Regions from separate parts of the Massilia suwonensis genome, predicted to be linked through region 1. Evidence: riboswitches for the same ligand, from Rfam matches in the RefSeq annotation. Region 1 holds a riboswitch; the other holds the start of a gene.

Region 1 (3,319 bases):
CGCACCAGGCCGTGCACGTACACGGTCTCGAACGGCACCTTGTTGGTGAAGTGCGCGGTCATCATGACCATGCGCGCGACCCAGAAGAAGATGATGTCGAAGCCGGTCACCAGCACGGACGACGGCAGGAACATCTTCATGTCCGGCGTCTCTTCCGGCCAGCCCATGGTCGAGAAGGGGACGAGGGCCGACGAGAACCAGGTGTCCAGCACGTCTTCGTCGCGGCGCAGTGCGCCCGTGATGCCTTGTGCGGCAGCCTTGGCCTTGGCTTCTTCCTCGTCGCGGGCGACGATGATGTTCCCGGCTTCGTCGAACCAGGCCGGGATGCGGTGGCCCCACCACAGCTGGCGCGAGATGCACCAGTCCTGGATGTTACCCAGCCACTGGTTGTAGGTCGTGCTCCAGTTCTCGGGCACGAACTTGATCTCGCCGCTGGCGACCTTTTCCAGGGCCACTTCGGTGATCGATTTGCCCGGATTGAAGGTGCCTTCCGGCGCCGGCTTGGTCATGGCGACGAACCACTGGTCGGTCAGCATCGGCTCGATGACGACGCCGGTACGGTCGCCGCGCGGGACCATCAGTTTATGGGGCTTGATCTGCTCGAGGAAACCTTGCGCTTCCAGGTCGGCCACGATCTGCTTGCGCGCGGCGAAGCGGTCCATGCCCTGGTACTGGCTTGGTGCGTTCTCGTTGATCTTGGCGTCGAGCGTCATGATCGTGATCGGCGCGAGGCCCGCGCGCTGGCCGACGGCGTAGTCGTTGAAGTCGTGCGCCGGCGTGATCTTCACGCAGCCGGTGCCGAACTCCTTGTCGACGTAGGAGTCGGCGATGACCGGGATCTCGCGGCCGGTCAGCGGCAATTTCAACATCTTGCCGTGCAGGTGCGTATAGCGCTCGTCGGTCGGATCGACCGCCACGGCCACGTCGCCCAGCATGGTTTCAGGACGGGTAGTCGCCACCGTCAGCGAGCCGGAGCCGTCCGCCAGCGGATAGCGGATGTACCACATCGAACCGTCTTCCTCGACCGAATCGACTTCCAGGTCGGAGACGGCGGTGCCCAGCACCGGGTCCCAGTTGACCAGGCGCTTGCCGCGGTAGATCAGGCCCTGCTCGTACAGGCGCACGAAGACTTCGGACACGACCTTCGAGCGCGTCTCGTCCATCGTGAAGTACTCGCGCTGCCAGTCGGGCGAGGCGCCCAGGCGGCGCATCTGGCCGGTGATGGTGTTGCCCGACTTTTCCTTCCACTCCCAGACCTTCTCGATGAAGGCGTCGCGGCCGAGGTCGTGGCGCGAGATCTTCTGGGCGTCGAGCTGGCGCTCGACCACGATCTGGGTCGCGATGCCGGCGTGGTCGGTGCCCGGAATCCAGGCGGTGTTATAGCCGCGCATGCGGTAGTAGCGCGTCAGGCCATCCATCACGGTCTGGTTGAAGGCATGGCCCATGTGCAGCGTGCCCGTCACGTTCGGCGGCGGCAGCTGGATGCTGAACGATGGTTTGTCGGCGTCGAGGGTGGCGGTGAAGTAACCGCGCTGTTCCCACTCGGCGCGCCAGTATTGCTCGATGTCGGCGGGCTCGAAAGACTTGGCTAATTCCATGATGTGATGGCGTTTGAATGTGCGAAAAGAGCCATTATAGAGGAGGAGGGAGGGGAAGCGGTCTTGCCGGGGATGCGAATTTTCGGCGGCCGTGGCGCTGTTGCGTGTTCCGTTATCGGTGTCTCGAATCCGCTTGGGCACAGAGTGCCCACCCTACGGAAGGAGCCAACTAATGGGGTTTCGTATGAACTTGCCAATAACGGTACCCGTAGGGTGGGCTCTCCGAGCCCACGCGGATTCGACCCCATGTACAGAGATTATTTGCTTGTCAATGCTACCGAAGCAGCTATAATCCGCTCGCTGCTACACGGCAGCACACGCTAGGGGTCCTGCGCACTGACGGTGCGCGGGTGAGAAATACCCTCTGAACCTGATCTGGATAATGCCAGCGAAGGGAAGCTTCCGAGACACGGTCGTGCGCACGCACGCCTGCATCTTCGGCCTCCTTTGCTGGCTCCTGCCCAAAGGAGCCACATGAATGCACGACTAGAGTTTGACGCCGCCACCGCCACGGTGGACACGGCCGCCATCGCATCCTTCCCGAATTCGACCAAGGTCTACATCGAAGGCAGCCGCCCCGACATCCGGGTGCCGATGCGTTCGATCGCGCAAAGCCCGACGCCCGACAGCTTCGGCGGCGAAGTCAATCCGCCGGTCTTCGTCTACGACACTTCCGGCCCTTATACCGACCCGGCCGCGCAGATCGACATCCGGCGCGGCCTGCCGGCCATGCGCCGCGACTGGATCGACGAGCGCGGCGATACCGAGGAGCTGCCCGGCCCCAGCTCCGCCTTTGGCGCCGAGCGCCTGCAGGATGCCAGCCTGGACGCGCTGCGCTTCGGGCTGCAAAGGAAACCGCGCCGCGCGAAGGAGGGCGCCAACGTCACGCAAATGCACTATGCGCGGCGCGGCATCGTCACGCCCGAGATGGAATTCGTGGCCCTGCGCGAAAACCTGCGCCGCAAGGAATACCTGGCGCAGCTGGAAGCGGGAGGGCCGCAGGGCCGGCGCATGGCCGAACTGCTCGGCCGCCAGCATCCGGGCCAGTCCTTCGGCGCCGCCATCCCGCCTGAAATCACGCCGGAATTCGTGCGCGAGGAAGTCGCACGCGGGCGCGCCATCATCCCGGCCAACATCAACCATCCGGAAAGCGAGCCGATGATCATCGGCCGCAACTTCCTCGTCAAGATCAACGCCAACATCGGCAACTCGGCCGTCACGTCCTCGATCGGCGAGGAAGTGGAAAAGATGACCTGGGCGATCCGCTGGGGCGCCGACAACGTGATGGACCTCTCCACCGGCAAGCACATCCACGAAACGCGCGAATGGATCGTGCGTAACAGCCCGGTGCCGATCGGTACGGTTCCCCTCTACCAGGCGCTGGAAAAGGTGAACGGCAAGGCCGAGGACCTCACCTGGGAGATCTACCGCGACACCCTGATCGAACAGGCCGAGCAGGGCGTCGACTATTTTACGATCCACGCCGGCGTGCGCCTGGCCTACGTGCCGATGACGGCCAAACGCCTGACCGGCATTGTCTCGCGCGGCGGTTCGATCATGGCGAAATGGTGCCTGGCGCATCACCGGGAATCCTTCCTCTACACGCACTTCGAGGACATCTGCGCCATCATGAAGGCTTACGACGTCGCCTTCAGCCTGGGCGACGGCCTGCGCCCCGGCTCGATCTACGACGCCAACGACGAAGCCCAGCTGGCCGAACT
Region 2 (3,319 bases), on a different contig from region 1:
GCGCCCTCCTCTGGGTGAAAAGCCGAGTATGAAACGGAATCCGGTCATGCAGCGCGCCGATCGTGCTAATCTTGCAATAGAGAATGTCGGTTGCCGGCAAGAAAAGACGAATTGAAGGAGAACCACGATGCTGACCATGCGTACGGGCGGTGAGGATGAGTGCGCCCAAAATATTGCCTCAGAGAATCTATTTCCCTTGAGCAATCGCACCGCCGAGACGAACCGGGTAGGACAACATGAAGTCGTCCGCAACCCGCCGTCTTCCACGGAGTGTCCGATGATCTTCGCGCACCTCACCCGCTACTGGCTGGCCCGCCGCAAGGAGCTGTCCGTCTCGTCCTGGCTGCTGTCGGTGCTGCGCAGCGCCCGCGTCCTGCGGTTTTACCGCGACCATGCGGCGCTATGCCAGCTCGACGTCTACCGCAATCATGTGATGGCGCCGCCCAACGACGATCCCTTCCACCACCTGAGCCACCGCGGCTACCTGGTGCAAGGCCTGAGCGCCCGCCAGCGCGTGCAGTGCGTGCTGTCGCACTACCGCTTCGAGGAAACCACCTTCGACGCGGCCTACAAGAAGGCCGTGTATGCCGACGGCGGCCTGGTCCTGTGGCAGCACAGCGTGGGCGAGCATGCCTTCCTGATCCGCCTCGAGATGGCCTCGCGCATGAATGCCGAGGGCGACCTGACGATCGCGCTGGTCGCCGACGGCAAGGTGCTGCACCGGCTGTCCTACTCGTGGGTCGACGGCGCGATCGCCGGCGTCCAGGCGCCGCTGGTGCCCTTCGTCGCCCGTAACCAGGGCCGCTGGACCGACTCGGGCGAGGCCTTCGACGCCTTCGAAGCCTGCTTCCCCAACAATTCGCCGAGCTTCTTCTGCTTCGCCGCGATGCAGGGCCTGGCGCAGGCGGTCGGCATGGAGCAAGTGCTGGCCGTGAAGTGCACCTCGCACATCGCCTACGATCCGGAAGAGATCAAGCATTTCGCCAACGCCTACGACGGTTTCTGGCGCGTGCTGGGCGGCGTCGAGCTGGCGGGCGACGCCTGGCAGGTAGCACTCCCCTTCTACCTGAAGCCGCTGGCCGACATGCCCTCGAAACACCGCAAGCGCGCCGCCCAGCGCCGCGAATACTGGCGCGCCATCGGCGACAGCACGCGCGCCACGCTGCAGCGCCACCTGCTGCATGCGCGCTCGCACCACGAGCATGCGGCGCCGCTGCGGGAGACGGTGGACGTCTAAACGGACAAGCACACGTAGGGTGGAGTCCCGACTCCACGCGGTCGGGCGCTTGCATACCGAAACTCTGCGCATCGACCGTACCGCGTGGAGTCAGGACTCCACCCTACATTGACAGAAGCACCACGGTCGGCACTGGCCGTGTTACACTCGCGCCTCGCTAGGGGTCCTGGAACTGCATGTTCCGGGTGAGAGATACCCTTCGTACCTGATCTGGATAATGCCAGCGAAGGAAAGCGCGCCAAGCAGTTCACACCTTGTTTGCCCTTCCCCCACGTTGGCTCCGGCTTTTATAAAAAGCAGTGCGCCATCTCCGCGTGGCGTGCGAAAGCGAGCAAACCAATGAAACCCGTCTTCAAGCATTCCCTCCTCGCCTGCGCCCTCGCGCAAGCCTTCGCCGTCCAGGCGCAAACCGCCGAACCGGTCGCTTCCGTCCTCGTCACCGGCAGCAAGTGGACGGTCAGCGACCGCGCCAGCATCGGCGGCTTCGCCGAGCTGCCGATGCTGGACATCCCGGCCTCGGTGGTCGCCATCGGCCGCAGCCAGATGCAGGACCTGTCGATCCGCTCGGCCAGCGACGCCGCGCAGTACGACGCCTCGGTCGGCGACGCCTACAACGCGGTCGGCTATGCCGAGCAGTTCTCGATCCGTGGCTTCAAGCTGAACAACAATTCGGGCTACCGCAAGGACGGCATCGCGATCGCCGGCGACACGCAAATCCCGCTCGAGAACAAGGAACGCTTCGAGCTGCTGAAAGGCGTGGCCGGCCTGCAGGCGGGCCTGGCCGCACCGGGCGGCGTGATCAACTTCGTGACCAAGCGCCCGACGGATACCCCGCTGCGTTCGGTGACGGTGGAAGCGCGCGAGCGCGGCAGCCTGCACGGGGAGCTTGACATCGGCGGCCGCTTCGAAGACACCCGCTTCGGCTATCGCATCAACGCCGCCGCCGACCGCCTGCGCTCGTATGTGCGCGGCGCCGACGGCAAGCGCCAGTTCGCATCCGGCGCCTTCGACTGGCAGATCACGCCTGATGCGAAACTGGAACTCGACATGGACTTCCAGCACAAGGAGCAGATCACCGCGCCCGGCTACCAGCTGATCCGCGGCACCGACCTGCCGGCGAACGTGTCGCCGAAAGTCCTGCTCAACGCCCAGCCCTGGACCAAACCGGTCGACACCGACAGCGCCAACCTCGGCCTGCGCTTCGCCTACCGCCTGAACGCCGACTGGAACGCCACGATCGGCGCCAACAAGCACTGGTTCAAGCGCGACGACTACACCGCCTTCCCGTACGGCTGCAGCAACGAGGGCGACGGCTACTATCCGGGTTACTGCTCGAACGGCGACTACGACGTCTACGACTACCAGAGCGTGGGCGAGCGCAAGACCCCGTTCGGCCTGCAGGCCCAGCTCCAGGGCCGCCTGAGCACGGGCGGCGTGCGGCACCTGCTCACCCTGGGCACCAGCTACGCCGAGCGCCACAACAGCTACGGCGACTACGTCTACGACTACGCCGGCTACAGCAACATCTACCAGCCGCTGGTCACCGATCCGGCGCCGGGCAATCCAAGCACCGGCCCGGCCTACGAACGATTCAGCGACCGCGAACGCGCCATCTACGTGCAGGACATCGTGACCCTGTCGCCCCAGCTCGCCGTGCACGCCGGCCTGCGTTACGTGAAGATCGACAGCACCCAGCAGCCCGAGTCCGATCAGCCGTGGGTCAGCGACAAAGCCTCGTTCGCGCTGCCGAACGTCTCGCTGGTCTACAGCCCCACCAAGAACTGGAACGTCTACGGCACGCTGGCGCACGGCCTGGAATCGGGCGGCGTCTCGCCGATCGAGACCGACAATCCGAACGAAGACCTGGGCCCGAACCGCTCCAAGCAGATCGAATTCGGCGTCAAGGGTATCGCCGGCAAGGACGTGTCGGTCGGCGCCGCCGTGTTCCAGATCACCTCTGGCCTGGAATACACCGATGCGAACAACCTCTTTGTGCGCAACGGCCAGCGCAAGCACCGCGGCCTGGAACTGTCGGCCCAGCGCGCCACCGGCGGCCTCGCCTACGGCGCCTCGCTGCTGGCC

Evidence for each region. Region 1 has a riboswitch for thiamine pyrophosphate ahead of thiC (phosphomethylpyrimidine synthase ThiC). Riboswitches for the same ligand answer to the same signal wherever they lie in the genome.
Region 2: another riboswitch for thiamine pyrophosphate. It lies ahead of ACFPQ5_RS13875 (TonB-dependent siderophore receptor); the one in region 1 lies ahead of thiC (phosphomethylpyrimidine synthase ThiC).

What each region holds. Positions count from the first base shown of each region.
Region 1 is NZ_JBHSMR010000012.1:47,356-50,674, reverse strand. It holds gene ACFPQ5_RS07410 (valine--tRNA ligase) at 1-1,598, opposite strand, end outside; TPP riboswitch at 1,911-2,012, shown strand; gene thiC (phosphomethylpyrimidine synthase ThiC) at 2,073-3,319, shown strand, end outside.
Region 2 is NZ_JBHSMR010000013.1:1,300,151-1,303,469, forward strand. It holds gene ACFPQ5_RS13870 (DUF535 family protein) at 278-1,237, shown strand; TPP riboswitch at 1,387-1,486, shown strand; gene ACFPQ5_RS13875 (TonB-dependent siderophore receptor) at 1,577-3,319, shown strand, end outside.